Regions from separate parts of the Micrococcus sp. IITD107 genome, predicted to be linked through region 4. Evidence: riboswitches for the same ligand, from Rfam matches in the RefSeq annotation. Region 4 holds a riboswitch; each other region holds the start of a gene.
The links. A riboswitch is a leader RNA that binds a small molecule or an ion and turns the genes downstream of it on or off. The one in region 4 is predicted to bind S-adenosylmethionine.
Positions count from the first base shown of each region.

Region 1: another riboswitch for S-adenosylmethionine. It lies ahead of ACEXHE_RS07705 (acyl-CoA dehydrogenase); the one in region 4 lies ahead of ACEXHE_RS06705 (methionine ABC transporter ATP-binding protein).
Region 2: another riboswitch for S-adenosylmethionine. It lies ahead of ACEXHE_RS12715 (acyl-CoA dehydrogenase family protein); the one in region 4 lies ahead of ACEXHE_RS06705 (methionine ABC transporter ATP-binding protein).
Region 3: another riboswitch for S-adenosylmethionine. It lies ahead of ACEXHE_RS08765 (flavin reductase family protein); the one in region 4 lies ahead of ACEXHE_RS06705 (methionine ABC transporter ATP-binding protein).

Region 1 is NZ_JBHFFN010000003.1:156,783-161,256, forward strand. It holds gene ACEXHE_RS07700 (acyl-CoA dehydrogenase family protein) at 1-355, opposite strand, end outside; gene ACEXHE_RS07705 (acyl-CoA dehydrogenase) at 355-1,743, opposite strand; SAM riboswitch class IV at 1,836-1,948, opposite strand; gene ACEXHE_RS07710 (helix-turn-helix transcriptional regulator) at 2,040-2,441, opposite strand; gene arsB (ACR3 family arsenite efflux transporter) at 2,522-3,673, shown strand; partial or broken gene ACEXHE_RS07720 (low molecular weight phosphatase family protein) at 3,670-3,960, shown strand; gene ACEXHE_RS07725 (arsenate reductase ArsC) at 4,045-4,474, shown strand, end outside.
Region 2 is NZ_JBHFFN010000009.1:60,501-64,974, forward strand. It holds gene ACEXHE_RS12700 (agmatine/peptidylarginine deiminase) at 1-268, opposite strand, end outside; gene ACEXHE_RS12705 (M20 family metallopeptidase) at 525-1,853, shown strand; gene ACEXHE_RS12710 (PaaI family thioesterase) at 1,854-2,144, opposite strand; SAM riboswitch class I at 2,186-2,279, shown strand; gene ACEXHE_RS12715 (acyl-CoA dehydrogenase family protein) at 2,357-3,628, shown strand; gene ACEXHE_RS12720 (enoyl-CoA hydratase/isomerase family protein) at 3,612-4,406, opposite strand; gene paaE (1,2-phenylacetyl-CoA epoxidase subunit PaaE) at 4,431-4,474, opposite strand, start outside.
Region 3 is NZ_JBHFFN010000004.1:96,864-101,337, forward strand. It holds gene ACEXHE_RS08755 (mechanosensitive ion channel family protein) at 1-902, opposite strand, end outside; gene hisD (histidinol dehydrogenase) at 1,003-2,310, shown strand; SAM riboswitch class IV at 2,418-2,537, shown strand; gene ACEXHE_RS08765 (flavin reductase family protein) at 2,644-3,198, shown strand; gene ACEXHE_RS08770 (RNA-binding S4 domain-containing protein) at 3,431-3,841, shown strand; gene ACEXHE_RS08775 (cold-shock protein) at 4,065-4,268, shown strand; gene ACEXHE_RS08780 (aldo/keto reductase family protein) at 4,389-4,474, shown strand, end outside.
Region 4 is NZ_JBHFFN010000002.1:501,710-506,183, reverse strand. It holds gene arfB (alternative ribosome rescue aminoacyl-tRNA hydrolase ArfB) at 1-423, opposite strand, end outside; gene ACEXHE_RS06710 (3'-5' exonuclease) at 498-1,253, shown strand; SAM riboswitch class I at 1,357-1,457, shown strand; gene ACEXHE_RS06705 (methionine ABC transporter ATP-binding protein) at 1,523-2,587, shown strand; gene ACEXHE_RS06700 (methionine ABC transporter permease) at 2,584-3,264, shown strand; gene ACEXHE_RS06695 (MetQ/NlpA family ABC transporter substrate-binding protein) at 3,371-4,255, shown strand.

The sequences.
Region 1 (4,474 bases), on a different contig from region 4:
GCTCGCGGTAGGCCGGGTTCGGGTGGCCCAGCACGGACTCCTGGTTGATCAGGTGTGCACGCAGTGCCTGGACGATGCTGGAGTCGGCACGGGCCAGCTCCACGATCAGCTCGGCCTGTTCGGCGAAGGACAGTCCTGCCCCGCCGTACTCGGTCGGCACGCGCAGGGAGGTGAAGCCGGCCGCGGCCAGTCGGCGCACGACCTCCGGGTCGATCACGTGGTCGGCTTCGCGCTCCACCGCGGTGGCGGCGATGCCGGCGAACTCCGGGGCCAGGCGTTCGCGGAGTGCGGCCAGCTTCTCAGAGCCGGCGTTCGCGGTCTTGATGGTCTGGGTGGTCTCGGTCTGAGCGGTCATCATGCTCCCTGAGTGGTCTGAGCGGCGGCGGCTGCGGCGTTCGGGTCGGAGTTGCGGGCGGTGGAGTGGAACGGCGGGGTGATGCCGTTGATCCGGTAGTTTCCCACCGCCTGGACGCGGTAGATCAGCGGGGTGTGGCTGGCGATCGTGCGGGCGTTGAGCCAGTGGCGGTGCAGGTGCTTTCCGGTGTCGACTGTGGAGGCACCGCCGGACTCGAAAATCTGGTTGGTCGCCTGAAGGATCAGCTCGGAGACCACCGCGGTGGTCTCCGACAGGGCAATGTTCGCCTCGGTGTGGGCCTGGATGACCACCGGGTCCTCCAGGTCGGTGTGGCCGCCGACGGCGCGGAAGGACTTCTCCGCCACGGCGGCCGCCCCGGCCACGGCGAACCGGGCCACCGAGACCTTGGCCGATACCGCGCCGATGACCTCGTGCACCAGGGGGTCCTGAGCGGGGGTCTCGGCGGCGGCGTGGTTGTACGTCCGTCGGCGCTCGCGCACGAACTGGGTGATCTGGTGCAACGCGTTCTGACCGATCCCGGTCTGGGTGGCGGCCAGGACGATCCACAGCACGGTGTAGGCCAGCACTCCCGTAGGGGTGTCGAACTCCTGGAGCCGGTGGGGGTAGACCGGCACGTCGTCGAAGGTGGTGGTGCCTGAGGCGGTTAGGCGCTGACCAAATCCGGACCAGTCATCGATCCGGCGCACACCGGGGTCGGTGGCGTCGACGATGGTGAAGTAGACGGCGTCGTCGTCGCCGTTCTGGCCCGGCTGGGTGGCGGTCACCAGCAGGTAGTCGGCGAACAGTGCCCCAGTGGAGTAGAACTTGTCCCCGGTGATGTGGGCCAGCGGGGTCGGTCCCTCGGCGGCGGGAGCTGCCGCCGGGTCGACGGGGGTCCAGATGACCGGTCGCTTGCCAGCAGACGGGGGAAGCTCGACCAGGGCATTGCCGAAGATCTTGCCCTCGGCGACCTGGCCGATCCACCAGTCCGAGACCTCGCCCTGCGACTCGGCCTCGTGCTGCTCGGTGAACATGTAGTGCCCGTGCAGGGCCTGAGGCAGGTTGGAGTCGGCGGCAGCTAGATCCACCAACAGCAGGGCCAGCTGAGGCAGGCTCGCCCCGATGCCACCACGCTCGTGGGAGAGGCGGACCCGGGTGAAGCCGCTCTGGCGCAGCAGCTCGATGGCGTCGAACGCCAAGGTGTGGTCCTGTTCGCGCTGGTCGGAACCTGCAGCGATCGCGGCGAAGACCGGGGCGAAGTGGGCGGTGAGCTGCTCGTCGGTGGGAGCGTTCTCCCCCACGGCCTGGCGCAGCTGCTCGAAGGTGGCGGACGCCGCGCTGACGGTAGCGGCATCGGTGGACGCGTCGGGTTGATGCAGTAAAGTCACGGAGCTGACCTTCCGGTGGATCAGCGCACCGCAGGACCAGCGGGACAGTTCACGAGCAGGCCGGAAGACGAGTCAGTCGGGTGCCCACGGGAGCGCCGTACTTGCCGGTCACGTTCGTGCCGACCGAATCATCACCTGGAGCACCCCGCTACAGCGAGAGGGTTGCTGTCCGGCCAGCCAGGGCTTCGCACCGGAACTCGTGATTCTGTGCCTGACCCTAGGCGCGCCCGGCGAGGGGTGTCCAGTGGGCCCCGTCACGGGCCGTCATGTTCGCCGCGTCCTCCGCGGGGACGCGCTCAGCGCAGGTCGAACAGGTCCCGCAGCTCGTCCAGCGACCCCGGCACCACCGAGTAGTGCGCCCAGCGCCCGCGCTGCTCCCGGGTGAGCAGCCCAGCTTCCACGAGCTTCTTCAGGTGGTGAGAGACAGTGGGCTGGGAGAGCCCGACGTCGGCCCCCAGGTCACAGGAGCAGACCTCGCCACAGCCTCGGCTCGCCAGATGCGAGAGCAGCTGGAGCCGGGACGGATCCGCCAGCGCCTTGAGCTTGACGCTGAGCCGTTCGGCATCGGGCCGCCCCAGCGGCGTCCTGCCCAGGCAACAGCCGCCCTCCGAGGACCTCTCGTCAGCTGCTTCGTCACCTGCGCAGCACGGAGGCGGACCCTTCAGCGGAAGATGCGTGGCCGTCGTCGTGGTGGTCATCACCTCACCATACATTGACGACCATCAATATGTCAGGCATCCTGAACCTGCCCCGCTCCCGCCGACCGAAGGCCCACCAGATGACCACCGCACCACCGCAGCCTGCGCCCACGGACACCCCGGTGGCCGCACGGATGTCCTTCCTCGACCGTTACCTGGCGGTCTGGATCCTGCTCGCCATGGGCGCCGGACTGGCGCTGGGCGCCCTGATCCCCGGTCTGGACCAGGCGCTGGAGTCGGTCCAGGTGATGGGGATGTCCCTGCCGATCGCCGTCGGTCTGCTGGTGATGATGTACCCCGTGCTGGCCAAGGTGAGGTACGACCAGACCCACCGCGTGACCGGGGACAGGCGACTGCTGGCCCTGTCCCTGGTGCTGAACTGGATCATCGGCCCGGCACTGATGTTCGCCCTGGCCTGGGCGTTCCTGCCGGACCACCCGGAGTACCGGACCGGGCTGATCATCGTGGGGCTGGCCCGGTGCATCGCCATGGTGCTGATCTGGAACGACCTCGCCTGCGGGGACCGGGAGGCCGCGGCCGTGCTGGTGTTCATCAACTCGGTGTTCCAGGTGATCGCGTTCTCCGGGCTGGGCTGGTTCTACCTGCAGGTGCTGCCGGGCTGGCTGGGACTGCCCACCACCGGCGTGGACTTCAGCGTCTGGGCGATCTTCCTCTCGGTGCTGGTGTTCCTGGGCATCCCGCTGCTGGCCGGGTTCCTCACCCGCACGGTCGGTGAGCGCGCGAAGGGACGGACCTGGTACGAGGAGCGGTTCCTGCCGCGGATCGGCCCGTGGGCGCTGTACGGACTGCTGTTCACCATCGTCACCCTCTTCGCCCTGCAGGGGGACGCGATCCTCTCCCAGCCGCTGGACGTCGCCCGGATCGCCATCCCGCTGGTGGTCTACTTCGTGGTGATGTTCCTGGGTTCGCTGCTGCTCTCCCGCGCCGTCGGTCTGGACTACGCCCGCTCCACCACGGTGGCCTTCACCGCCTCGGGCAACAACTTCGAGCTGGCCATCGCGGTCTCCATCGCCACGTTCGGCGTGACCTCGGGCCAGGCGCTGGCCGGCGTGGTCGGTCCCCTGATCGAGGTGCCGATCTTGATTGGGCTGGTCTACGTGGCGATCTGGCTGGCACCGAAGCTGTTCCCCGGCGACCCGAGCATGCCGGACCGGGCGCCCGCAGTCTCCGCCTCCACCGCCACCACCGACTCCGGAAAGGACATCCGATGAACCCCTTAGTCCTGTTCATCTGCAATTCCAACGCCGGCAAGTCCCAGATGGCCGGCGCCCTGATGCGGCAGCAGGCCGCCGAGCGGGGGATGGACGTGGAGGTGCACACCGCCGGCGCCCGGATCTCTCCGGGCAATCCGGACGGCACCACTCTGAACACCGAGGCGGCGGCCTCCCTCAAGGCGGTCGGGGCCTCGTTGGACGGCGAGCACCCCAAGCACATCGACCCGGAGATCCTGCGCTGCGCAGACCGTGTGATCGTGGTCGGTCCGGCCCAGGTGGAGCCGGTGGATGGGATGAGGGCCGAGATCGAGGTCTGGGGCACCGACGAGCCGAGCCTGCGGGGGATCGAGGGCCAGGAACGGATGACGATGATCCGGGACGAGATCTCCCGTCGCGTGTCCGGACTGCTGGACGAGTTCGACACCCGCCCCACCGTCCTGTTCGTCTGCGTGCACAACGCGGGCCGTTCGCAGATGGCCGCCGGCTACCTGCAGCATCTGGCCGGCGACCGCATCCAGGTGCTCTCGGCCGGATCCGCCCCGGCCGCGTCGGTCAACCCCTCGGCCGTGGCGGTGATGGCCGAGGAGGGGATCGACATCTCCGCCGAGCAGCCCAAGGTCCTCACCACGGACTCGGTGCGCGCCTCGGACGTGGTCATCACCATGGGCTGCGGGGACACCTGCCCGATCTTCCCGGGCAAGCGGTACGAGGACTGGGAGCTGGACGACCCGGCCGGCCAGGGCGTGGAGGCCACCCGCCTCATCCGCGACGACATCAAGTCCCGCATCCAGCGCCTCA
Region 2 (4,474 bases), on a different contig from region 4:
GCGGCGCGGTCAGGACCTGAATGCCCTCTCCGAGTCGTTCACGTGCGTCCTGCGCGTCGTCGGGATGGGCTACTACGCGGACCGGCTCGTAGCGGGCAATGGTGCGGGCCACACGGGTCCAGGCCGTCCGGGCGCGCTCCAGGGTCTTGGACCCGGCCGGGCCGAAGGTGTCGTTGGGGGTGGGGTAGGACATCCAGGTCAGCTCATGCGGGCCCCATTCCGGGGGCATGACGGTGCCGGCGTGCGCTGGAGTGGTGGTCTCGGTCATCGGATGCTCCGTCTCAGGTGTCGGGGAGGGAAGGGCTCCTTCCCGCCGTCCTCCGCTGGCCGCGGATGGAGTATGACGCACATCATACTCCTAAAATGAACGACGATCATTTTATCCGTCGGTCACCCGCGGTCGCAGGTCTCCCCGCTCGAGTCCGCGTGGAGTGGCTCACTCTGGTCCGCCTGCGTACCGTGAAGGAGTCCGATCTGCTGACTGCCCGGTACCGCCTGGGCTGTCCCGTCCGCCGAGGTGCACCGTGAACCAGTCCCAGCCGCCGACTGCTTCTGACTCCAATTCCGTCAGCTCCCTGGCGCCGAACGTCCCTGCCGATCTGGCACGGGACGTGATCGAGTTCCGTCGGCAGCTGCACGGACACCCTGAGCTGGACCTGGATCTGCCCCGCACCCAGGCGGCTGTGCTGGAACGGCTCGCCCGCCTGCAGCAGCAGCTGGGCGATGACCCGCGCACCGGCCAGCCCGTGCTGGAGGTGACCGTGGGCCGGGAGCTGAGCTCCGTCGTCGTGGTCCTGCGGGGAGGCGCCCCCGTGCCGGAGGGGACCCGCCGGCCCGTGGTGCTGCTGCGCGGGGACATGGACGCGCTGCCGGTGACCGAGGAGACCGGGCTGGACTATGCGCCCGAGGTGCCCGGGACCATGCACGCCTGCGGACACGACCTGCACACCGCCGGGCTCTACGGCGCGCTGGCCTGGCTGGGACAGCGCCGGGAGGAGCTGGTGGCCGATGTGGTGGGCATGTTCCAGCCGGGGGAGGAGACCGATGGCGGCGCGAAGCGGATGATCGAGGAGGGGCTGCTCGAGGCCGCCGGGCAGCCCGTGGACACCGCCTACGCGATCCACGTGTACTCCGCCAAGTACCCGCACGGCATGCTGGTCAGCCGCCCCGGTCCCATCCAGGCCGGCTGTGATGACCTGATCGTCACGGTGCAGGGCAACGGCGGGCACGGCTCGGTGCCGCACCTGGCCCAGGACCCGGTTCCGGTGGCGGCCGAGATGGTGATGGCGCTGCAGTCGCTGGTGACCCGGCAGTTCGACGCGTTCGACCCCGTGGTGGCCACCGTGGGTCACCTGACCGCGGGGACGGCGGCGAACATCATCCCGGACACCGCCACCCTGGGGATCACCCTGCGCACGTTCTCGGCGGAGTCGCGGGAGCGGCTGATCCCGGCGGTGGAGCGGATGGCCCACGGGATCGCCGCCGCCCACGGGATGACTGCGGACGTGCGGCCTGACTGCGAGTTCCCGGTCACCGTGAACGACCCCGCCGCGGTGGAGTTCGCCCGCGAGGTGATCGAGGACCTGTACGGGCCGGAGTCCTACCTGGACCTTCCGGAGGCCGAGCCGGGCAGCGAGGACTTCTCCGAGGTGCTCCAGCGCGTGCCCGGGGCCTACATCCTGCTGGGTGCGGTGCCGGAGGGGCAGGACCCGGAGACGGCCGAGAGCAACCACTCACCCCGGGCCGTGTTCGACGACGCTGTGCTGCCCCGCGCCGTGGAGGTGCTGGCCGAACTGGCCCTGCGCACCCCCGCCGTGCAGGACCCGGACCAGGCCGCCGGGACAGACGCCTGATCAGTCCCGGCTCACGGTGAACGTGGCCACCCCGTGGGCCACCGGATCTCCGTCCTGGGTGGAGACTTCTTCCTCCACCATCACCAGCTTCCCGCCGCGCTTGCGCACCTCGGCAGTGGCCGTCAGGGTGTCTCCGACCCGGCCAGGGTTCAGGTAGGTGACGGCGAGCTGGGCGGTGGCGGTCTTCTCGCTCTCCTCCAGCCCGTCCCGCACAGCCTCGCCCATGGCGGCGTCCAGCAGCGTGGCGACCAGCCCTCCCTGGACACCCCCGTCTGCGTCACACGACGCCATGTGACGGCGCTCTCCGTCCCGTGCCGCCTAGTCTGACCGCATCACCATCCAGAGCGGCTGAGAGACCTGGCTCCGTGACGCCGCAGCAACCCGTGGGGCCTCCCCGACGGGTGCTACCGCCAGGACCGATGGAGACCCGGTCCCGCATCGCCCGGCCTTGAGCCGCGTCGGCGGGCACCGCGATTCGTCGGTGTGACCGAGAGGACCGCCGCATGTGCACCGCCTACACCGCCCTGTCCGCCCGCTTCCAGCCGCTCTTCGACCAGATCGCGGCCGGATCGCTGGAACGGGACCTGGAGCGCCGGTTGCCGTTCGAGGAGGTGCGGATGCTGGACGAGGCCGGGTTCGGAGCCCTCCGCGTCCCCGTGGCCCAGGGCGGGGCGGGTGCGAGCATCGAGGACTTCATCCGCCTGCTGATCGACCTGGCTGAGGCGGATTCGAACATCGCCCACCTGTACCGCTCCCACGCCGGCTTCGTGGAGTCCCTCCGCTTCCTTCCCGACGACGTCCAGGCCACCTGGTATGCACGGGTCCTGGCCGGTGTCACGGTGGGGAACGCGTCCACCGAGAAGGGCGGGAACCGTCTGGGGACGCTCAACACAGTGCTGCGGCCCACCGAGGACGGGTGGACGCTGAACGGCCGGAAGTTCTACGCCACCGGCTCGATCTTCTCCGACTACACCCGGGTCTCCGCGGCGGTGCAGGACGCAGACGGGACGGTGCAGCCCGGACGCCGGTTCGCCCTGGTGCCCACCGATGCGGACGGCGTCACCCTGGAGGACGACTGGGACGGGTTCGGGCAGAAGCTGACCGGCACCGGCACCGCCGTGTTCGATCAGGTCCAGCTCCCGGAGGACGCCGTGCTGGGCCGCACCGTGGGGACCCCGGAGGCCATTCATGAGGCAGGGTTCTTCCAGCTGGTGCTGCTGGCGGTGCTGGCCGGGATCGCCCGGGCGGCCCGCCGGGACGCCGCCGCTACGGTGGCCGGCCGGGCGCGCACGTTCAACACCGGCTCCGGCTTGCCGTTCCGGGAGGATCCGCTCATCCAGGAGGCCACCGGCCGGATCGCGGCCTCGGCCTTCTCCGCCGAGGCCACGGTGCTGCACGCGGCCCGTGCCTTCGACGACGCCCTGGCGGCGGCCGCCGCCACCGGAGCTGACCGCTTCGGCCACCAGGGTGAGGTGCCCCGGGAGCTGCATCTGGCGGAGGTCGCCGTAGAGCACGCCCAGGTGACCGTGCCGGAGCTGGCCCTGCGTGCGGCCCAGGACCTGTTCCTGACGGTGGGCGCCTCGGCCACTTCCACGTCCAAGGGGCTGGACCGCCACTGGCGCAACGCCCAGACGGTGGCCACCCACAACCCGATCGCCTTCCGCGCCCGGGCCCTGGGGGACTACTGGATCAACGGCACCCTGCCGGAGGGGCTGAACGCCATCGGTGACGCAGCCCCCTCCCCGGCGGCGGGGGCGGTCAGCCCCGGCCGGTGAAGTTCGGCTTGCGCTTCTCCTGGAAGGCGGCGAACCCCTCGGAGTAGTCGGCGGTGCCGCAGAGGTCGCCCTGGGTCCGGTTCTCCTTCTCCACCGAGTCCCACAGGCCCATCCGCTCGTCGCGGACCTGGGCCACCAGGGCGCGAGAGGCCAGGAACGCCTGCGTGGCGCCCTGGGCCGCGGCGGCGGCCTTGGTCCGGGTGAACTCCAGCAGCTCATCGGCCGGAACGGACCGGGAGAACAGCCCGGAGCGCACAGCCTCGTCGCCGCTCATCAGCTCCGCGGTGTAGATCAGGTCCAGGGTGCGGTGGGCGCCCAGCCGTTCGGTGAACAGCGCGTGCCCGCCGGAGTCCAGGGTGGCGCCCAGGTTGGCGAACGGGGAGCCGATCTTGGCGGTGTCTGCCACGTAGACCACGTCGGTGGCGATGGCCAGGCCCAGGCCCACGCCCAGGCAGGCACCCTGCACGGCGGCGAAGGTCGGTGCCGGGAAGTCGGCCATCTGCCGCAGCACGGGGGTGACCTTCTGCGCCAGGTAGTCGTAGGCGTCGTCCGTGGCGGGGGTGACGTTGGAGATGTCCCGGCCGGCGCAGAACCCGCGGCCCTCGCCGCGCAGCAGCAGCGCCCGCACGGAGCCCTCCTGGGCCTTCGCCGCGGCCTCGGTGTAGGCGGCGGCGAGGTCGGCCAGGGCCTGCTCGTCCAGCGAGTTCATCTTTTGCGGGGCGTTCAGGGTCACCTCGGCCACGGAGTCCGCCGGGCCGGTGTAGGTCAGCTCGATCATGGGATCAGTCCCTTCAGGAGAGGATCAGGCGTCGAAGTCGACGACCAGTTCCTTGGAGGTCGGGCGGG
Region 3 (4,474 bases), on a different contig from region 4:
TCCACGTCCATCAGCACGGTCCCGGACAGCGCTGAGCCGGTGCGCGTCCAGTTCTCGAACGGGGTGGTGGTGAAGTGGCTGGAGGGGTAGATCATCCGGCGGCCGTCCCAGATCTTGACCACCACCGAGGACAGGGTGATCTCCTCGATCGTGCCGAAGGTGTCCTCCATGTCCACCACATCGCCCACGCGGATGGCGTCGGTGAAGGCCAGCTGCACGCCGGCGAAGACGTTGGTCAGGGTGGACTGCACGGCCAGGCCGGCCACCACGGAGAGCACACCGGCTGAGGCCAGCAGGCCGGCGCCGACCGCCCGCACGGAGGGGATGGCCAGCAGGATGGCGGCCACCGCGATCACGATGATCACCGCGTTGAGGATCCGCCGCAGCAGCATGGTCTGGGTGCGGATCTTGCGGTCCCGGCGGTCGTCCACTCCGGCCGCCTGGTACTTGACCAGCAGCCGTTCCTCCACGATCCGCACCACGCGCAGGGCCAGCCACCCCAGGGCAGCCACCACCCCGGCCAACAGCAGGAACCGCACAGCGTCGAACCAGGGCTCACCCTCGGCCGTCAGTCCCAGGGCCACCCGGGCGGCCAGCAGCGCCAGGGCCGTCATCACGGGGATCCGCACCCGCCGGATCTGCTGGCGCAGTTCGGGCCGGCGGCGCAGCACCACGTTGAGCACCAGGGCCACCACGGCCACCAGGGCGATGGCCGCGGCCACCCCGATCAGCATGTTGACCAGGATCCCCAGCACGGGGCCCATCGCCTCCACGGTGCCCTCAGCGGACTCCTGCACCGGGTCAGGGACGGCCTCCTCCACGGGACCGGTGGGATCGGGCCCGGGTTCGGCGAGGGCCACCGGGGCCAGGAGGGACTGAACAGGTGGGGTCAGCAGGGGCATGACCCCAGTCTGACACCGTTCACTCACCGCTCCCTGGACAGGTGGAGAATGGAGACTGAGTCACTCTCACCCGTCTCAGCACCGTCTCCGGAAGGACCCCATGCTCTCCCTCACCGATCTGCGCGGCCAGGACGTCGATCCCCTCTCCGTGCTGCCCCGGGCCGAACTGGATGTGAGCTCCGCGGTGGAGACCGTCCGCCCGATCCTGGACCAGGTCCGTGACGGCGGCGTCCAGGCGGTGCTGGACCTGGGAGAGCGTTTCGACGGTGTCCGCCCTCCCTCCCTGCGGGTGCCGGCTGAGGCGCTGGAGCGTGCGCTGGAGCAGCTGGACCCCACGGTCCGTGCGGCCTTGGAGGAGTCCATCAGCCGTGCCCGCCGCGTGCACAGCGCCCAGATGCCGGAGGACTCCACGGTCGAGCTGGGCGAGGGGGCCGTCGTCGTGAACCGCTGGGTGCCGGTGAACCGGGTGGGTCTCTATGTCCCCGGAGGCCGCGCCGTGTACCCCTCCTCGGTGGTGATGAATGTGGTGCCGGCCCAGGCCGCTGGTGTGGCCTCGCTGGCGGTGGCCTCACCCCCGCAGGCCGAGCACGGCGGGCTGCCGCACCCGGTCATCCTGGCCGCCTGTGCCCTGCTGGGTGTGGACGAGGTGTACGCGGCCGGCGGCGCCCAGGCGGTGGCCATGTTCGCGTACGGCGTGAGGGACGACGACGGCACGCAGGTCTGCGCCCCGGTGGACCTGGTGACAGGTCCGGGCAATGTGTATGTGGCCGCGGCCAAGAGGGCGCTGCTGGGGACCATCGGGATCGACGCCGAGGCCGGGCCCACGGAGATCGCCGTGCTGGCTGATGCCACCGCGGACGCCGCCTGGGTGGCCGCGGACCTGATCAGCCAGGCTGAGCACGACCCCCTGGCCGCCTCCGTGCTGATCACCACCTCCCCGGAGCTGGCGGCGGACGTGGTCCGGCAGATCGAGCAGCAGGTGCCCGGCGCGGCCCAGGAGGAGCGGATCCGCCAGGCCCTGGGTGGGGAGCAGTCCGGGATCCTGGTGGTCTCGGACCTGGACACCGCGATCACCGTGGCGGACGCCTACGCCGCCGAGCACCTGGAGGTGCACACCGAGAACGCCGCTGAGGTGGCGGACCGGATCTCCAACGCCGGCGCGGTGTTCGTGGGCGGGCACTCCCCCGTCCCGCTGGGCGACTACTCCTCCGGGTCCAACCACGTGCTGCCCACCGGCGGCTCAGCACGGTTCTCCTCCGGACTGAACACGGTGACGTTCCTGCGCCTGCAGCAGCAGATCCGCTATGCGGAGACCGGACTGAAGGAGCTCGCGGACAACATCTCCGCCCTGGCCGACTCCGAGGGCCTGCCCGCCCACGGCGCGGCCGTGCGGCTGCGGTTCAGCTGAGTGTGACGTTCTGTGGCGTGAAGGCGGCCCCCGTTTCCGGCACCGCGTTCCGGCATGTGGACGGGGCTTTGACCTGCCCCGGGCCGCTGTCCTAGCGTCATACCCAGAATCACGAGTCCCCGCCGATGCAGCCCTGGCTGGCGGGACGGCAACCCTCTCACGCAGTAGTGGGGTGCTCCAGGTGATGATTCGGTCGCTCGGACCACCCCGGGTGACAAGTACAGCGTCACTGAGTCCAGCGGTCCCGTCCGGGCCGCCGGACAGCCCGGACGGGACCGCTCAGCTGAGCAGAATCGCCCTGGCACAGCCGCGCACGTTCAGGAAGGCCTGACCATGACCGCCTTGGCCACTCACGAGTCCACCGCACTGGAGACGGACACCGTCCTCTGCACCGACCTCTCCGCGCTCTCCCTGCGCAACGCGTTCTCCCATTTCCCCTCCGGCGTTGCCGCCCTGGCCGGCTATGCCGACGGCGTCAAGGAGGGGCTCGTGGCCTCCTCCTTCACCGTGGGCGTCTCCCTCGACCCGCCGCTGGTCTCCTTCGCCGTCCAGAACTCCTCCCGCACCTGGCCTCGGCTGCGCCGCGCCGAACGGATCGGCGTCTCCGTGCTGGCCGAGGGGCATGACCAGGTCTGCCGCCAGATGGCCAGCAAGGACGGAGACCGGTTCGCCGGACTCGGCCTGCAGGTCACCGAGGACGGCGCCGTGCTGCTGGAGGGGGCCGCCCTCTGGCTGGAGACCTCCGTCTACGCCGAGCTGCCGGCCGGGGACCACCAGATGGTGCTGCTGCAGGTCCACGGCGTCTCGGACCAGTCCGGCGAGCACGAGCCGCTGGTGTTCCACCGCTCGGCCTTCCGCAACCTGCGCACGGCCGAAGGCAACCAGTGACGAATCAGTAGGACGTCCTGCATCTTTCCCAGCGACCTCCCAGCTGGCTCCAGGCCCACTCCCACACCCGACTCCTACAGTGGTGACTACCTCATCAAGGTGCGAGTGATGACATAGAGGCCCCGGGCCCGGCGAGAATGCGTTCCCCTCACGCAGCCGGCCCGGGGTCTCTCACTGTCTGCCGCCAGGGCACCGAGACACCTGTGCCTGGCCGCTGACTACGATGTCGGAGATGACTCCTCCACCTCCTGCTTCCAGAACCCCGTCCGGCCCCGTCCGCCTGGACGCCTGGCTGTGGGGCGTGCGCATGTACAAGACACGCTCTGCCGCCACCGCCGCGGTCCGTGCCGGCCACGTCCGAGTCAACGGCGCCCCGGTCAAGGCCGCACAGTCTGTGACGGTGGGAGACACCATCCGCCTGCGCCAACCCGGCCGGGAACGGATCCTGGAGGTGACCGGACTGCTCTCCAAACGGGTGGGAGCACCGGAGGCGGTCCGGCACTACATCGACCACTCACCACCGCCTGTCCCCCGGGAGATGATGGCCGTCCCGGTGCGGGAGCGCGGGGCGGGGCGTCCCACCAAACGCGACCGTCGGCAGATGGATCGGTTGCGCGGACGGGACTCCGAACCACCCCTGTGAGAGCAGACGGGTGAACTCTGGGCGAACTCCGTGTCTGCTCTTTTCGGACGGTGTCCAATCACTGAGGAAGCCAGTACCATCGATCTCGAAGTTGTAGTAGCTGTCCGTCTTGAAGCGGTCCACCAGCCGGCCCCCCGGGCCTGTCGGAGTCGTGCAAGCGGTGCAACACATCGCTTCATCCCGCCGGAACACCGGTGGGCGACACCGAATGAAAGGGGCCATCATGGCTACCGGTACCGTCAAGTGGTTCAACGCTGAGAAGGGCTACGGCTTCATCTCTCCGGACGACAACTCCGCTGACATCTTCGTGCACTTCTCCGCCATCGAGGGCTCCGGCTTCAAGGAGCTGCAGGAGGACCAGAAGGTCGAGTTCGAGTCGCAGCAGGGCCCCAAGGGCCTGCAGGCCGCCTCGGTCCGCCCTCTCTGATCTGACTCGACCGCCCGGCTCGCTCTGAGCCGGCACCGGCACACCACGGCCGCTCACCCACCCGGGTGAGCGGCCGTCGTCGTAGTATCCCTGTCCGCCAGAGCACATTAGGGTGGATCCATGGAATTCAGGTATCTCGGCAACAGCGGACTGAAGATCTCAGAGATCATCTACGGCAACTGGCTCACCCACGCCTCCCAGGTGGA
Region 4 (4,474 bases):
CCGGGCATCCTTGATCTCGGAGCGGCGCTGCTTGGCCGCCAGTCGGCGCCGCACCGATCCCCGGGTGGGACGGGTGGCCCGCCGCGCCGGGGGTGGTGGGGCCAGGGCCTCACGCAACAGCTCGGCCATCCGTTGGCGGGCGGCGGTCCGGTTCCGCACCTGGGCGCGCTGCTCGGAGGCCTCCACCATCAGGACCGTGCCGGCCAGCCGATGCTCCAGGTTCCGCAGCACCCGCTGGCGCTGGGCCTCGGTGAACGCCGTGGTGGTGGCCAGGTCCAGGAAGAGCTGGACCTTGCTGTCCGTGGTGTTCACGCCCTGCCCGCCGGGTCCGGACGAGCGCGCGAACTGCTCCGTGAGCTCGGCCGCGGGCACCACAGCTCCCCCGGGGATCCCGGGGCCGGGCTCGATGCTCAACGGGCGCATCCGTCCAGGGTAGGCGTGCACATCCCCCTGTGGGTGACGTCACGATGTCCGTCCCTGCCGGTAGCGTGGGCCAGGTGAGCTTCGAACAGCCTGCCGCCCCTGAGCCCGCCGCGCCCGCCACCGTTCCCCCTGGGCACGACGACGGCCCCTGGCATGAGCGATTGCGTGCCGGTTTCGATCTGGAGACCACGGGGCGTGACCCGCACACCGCGCGGATCGTGACCGCCTCCCTGGTGCTCGTGGACCCCACGGGTCAGCCGGCCGCCTCCTATGAGTGGCTGGTGGACCCGGGAGTGCCGATCCCCGCCGAGGCCGCTGCCGTGCACGGGGTCACCACGGAGAAGGCCCAGGCCGAGGGCATGCCCGCCCCGGTGGCGGTAGCCGAGATCGGTGAGACCCTGCGGGACATGTTCACCACCGGCATCCCGGTGATTGCGTTCAACGCCGTCTACGACTTCACGGTGATGGACCGGGAGCTGGTCCGTCATGGCTTGCCCCCGCTCTCCCCTGTCCCGGTGGTGGATCCGTATGTGATCGACAAGCAGGTGGACCGTTTCCGCAAGGGCAAGCGGACCCTGACGGACGTCAGCGCCCATTACGGGGTGCCCCTGCTGGATGCCCATACCTCCGCGGCTGACTCGCTGGCCGCCGTCGGGGTGGCTGATGCCCTGGCCCGGCGCTACCCGCAGGTCCGGGTGGCCCTCGAGCAGCTGCATGAAGAGCAGATCCGGTGGAAGGCCGAGCAGTCGGCCAGCTTCCAGGAGTACCTGCGCCGCAAGGACCCCGCCGCCGTGGTCAAAGGTGAGTGGCCCGTCCAGCGTGCGTTGTGACGTAGAGGACACAGTGCGCATGAGCGGGCCCCTCGGCCGCTAGACTGACTCGACGCGGCACGTTGCCGGCGTGAGACCCACCGGTCCACGCCCAGCGGACCGCATCCCATCAAGAGCGGCTGAGAGACCTGGATCGAGGACGCCGCAGCAACCACGCACCCCCACAGGGGCCGGCGCAGGTGCTACCGCCAGGAACGATGGAAGGAGTTTCCACTGTGTCTGACGTTGCCCGAAACACCCCGCCCGGCTCTGCCGCGACTGCGGCGCCGATGATCTCCATCCGGGGACTGCGCAAGCTCTACCCCCAGGGCTCGCGCACCATCACCGCCTTGGACGGCGTGGACCTGGAGGTCCCCGCCGGTGACGTGCACGGGATCATCGGGCACTCCGGCGCCGGCAAGTCCACCCTGGTGCGCTGCCTGACCCTGCTGGACCGGCCCACCGAGGGCAGCGTGTCCATCAACGGTGCTGACCTCGCTTCCGTCAGCGACCGGGACCTGCTGAAGGCCCGCCGGCGGATCGGCATGGTCTTCCAGCACGCCAATCTGCTCTCCTCCCGCACCGCCCTGGACAACGTGGCCTACCCGCTGGAGGTCACCGGCAAGGACAAGACCGCACGCCGGGCCCGCGCCCAGGAGCTGCTGAGCCTGGTGGGCCTGGAGGGCTTCGAGAACTCCTACCCCGCCCAGCTCTCCGGCGGCCAGCGTCAGCGCGTGGGCATCGCCCGGGCCCTGGCCACCGAGCCGGACATCCTGCTGTGCGATGAGCCCACCTCTGCCCTGGACCCGGCCACCACGGACGGGATCCTGGAGCTGATCCGGGGCCTCTCCTCCCGCCTGGGGCTGACCGTGCTGGTCATCACCCATGAGATGCACGTGGTCAAGCGCCTCTGCGACTCCGTCTCCCTGCTGGAGGCTGGACGGATCGTGGAGGGCGGTCCCCTGGCCGATGTGGCCTCCCGCTTGGACCACCGGCTCTCCGCGGCGCTGCTGCCCCTGCCCGAGTCCGCCCTGGACACCGAGGGCACCCTCGTGGAGGTGCTCGGCCGCGGTGAGAGCGCCGGCATCCCGGTGGCCAGCCTGATCGAGAACCGCTTCGACCAGCCCGTCCGGGTGGTCGCCGGGTCCATCGAGGACCTGGCCGGGGAGCGCTTCTCCCACTATCTGCTCTCCCTGCCGGATCCCGGCCCCAGACCTGCCGGTGCCGAAGCACCCGCTGATGCGGCCGTCGTCGTGGACTTCCTGAAGGAGTGGGACTTCCGGGCCCAGGTGCGCACACGCACCCAGCTGGAGGCCGCCCAGGACACCGCCCAGACCCTCGGAGGTGCCCAGTGAACTGGTTGACCGAACTGATCGAGAACCCCGTCACCACCAACGCGCTGCCCGAGGCACTGGTGGAGACCCTGCAGATGGTGGCGATCTCCGGAGTGCTGACCGTGCTGATCGGCGGCGCCCTGGGCGTGGTCCTGCACGTCACCTCCCCCGCGGGACTGCGCCCCGTGCGCTGGCTGAACGCGCTGCTCTCCGCGGTGGTCGTGAACATTACCCGCTCCATCCCGTACGCCATCCTGATGCTCGCGCTGATCCCGTTCACGCAGTGGCTGGTGGGCACGGCCATCGGGCCGATCGCCGCCTGCGTGTCTCTGACGATCGCCACCGTGCCGTTCTTCGCGCGTCTGGTGGAGACCTCGCTGCGGGAGGTGCCCTCAGGGACGGTGGACGCCGCCCGGGTGATGGGTTCCACGCGCGGTCAGATCATCCGCAAGGTCATGCTCCCGGAGGCCATGCCGGGCCTGGTCGCCTCGGTGACCACCACGCTGGTCACCCTGGTGGGCTACTCGGCCATGGCCGGTCTGATCGGCGGCGGCGGCCTGGGCCGACTGGCCTACAACTACGGCTACCAGCGCTGGGACCCCGGCGTGATGCTGGTGATCATCGTGATCATCGTCCTGCTGGTCCAGCTGATCCAGTGGATCGGCGACCTGATCATCCGCCGCGTGGACCACCGCTGACGGGCACGGCCCCGGCCGCACGTCCTGACCTCCTGCACACCCTGAACGTCCTATACCTCTGACCTTCCTGTACCCCTCCGCACCCTCGGCACGAAAGGCCAAGACCATGTCGAACCAGTCGAATCTGAACACCCCCCGCACTCCCCTGAACCGCCGCCTGCTGCTGGGCCTGGGCGGACTGACCCTGGCCGGCGCACTGGCCGCCTGCGGCGCCGGTGGCGGGGACACCGCCCCGTCCGCTGACGCCACCCTGGACCCGGCCAACCGCACCGTGGTCAAGGTCGGCGCCAACCCGGTCCCGCACGCCCGCGTGCTGGAGTTCGTGGACGAGAACCTGGCCGAGGACGCCGGGATCGACCTGGAGATCGAGGAGTTCGACGACTACCAGCTGCCCAACATCTCCCTGGATGAGGGCTCCACGGACGCGAACTACTACATGCACGAGCCGTTCTTCAACGCCCAGGTCAAGGAGAAGGGCTACGAGTTCGAGCACGGCGCCGGGGTGCACATCGAGCCCTACGCCGGGTTCTCGGAGAAGCACGACTCCCCCGAGTCCATCCCGGACGGCGCCACCATCGCCATCACCAATGACCCGGGCAACCAGCCCCGCGCCCTGAAGATGCTCGAGACCGCCGGGCTGCTCTCCGGGATCGAAGAGGACTCCGCCGCCCTGTCCCTGACCGACGAGCAGAACCCCAAGGGCCTGAAGTTCGAGGAGAACCAGCCCGAGATCCTGGTCCAGATCGTCCAGGACCCGCAGATCGACCTGGCCATCATCAACGGCAACTTCATCCTGCAGGCCGGGATGAGCACGGATGACGCCGTGATCGTGGAGTCGGTGGAGAACAACCCCTACGCCAACTTCCTGGCCTGGCGCGCGGGCGAGAAGACCCCGGCCATCGAGAAGCTCGACGAGCTGCTCCACTCCCCGGAGGTCAAGGACTACATCGAGGAGACCTGGCCCAACGGTGACGTGACCCCGGCCTTCTGATCCGGCAGGCACGCCCGCAGCTCCGGACCCGGCTCCGCCGGCTTCCCGACGACGGCCCAGCACCTCCCAGCACCACGCTGGGCAGGTGCTGGGCCGGCCTCGTTGTGGGGGTGCCGTGGCCGTCTGGACGCTGCCCCGGCGTTCTGCGTCACCTCTGCGACTTGTCGTACCGGCAGTCGGTACGCAAAGTCGCAGGCGTGACGCATTCCGGCAGGAGCA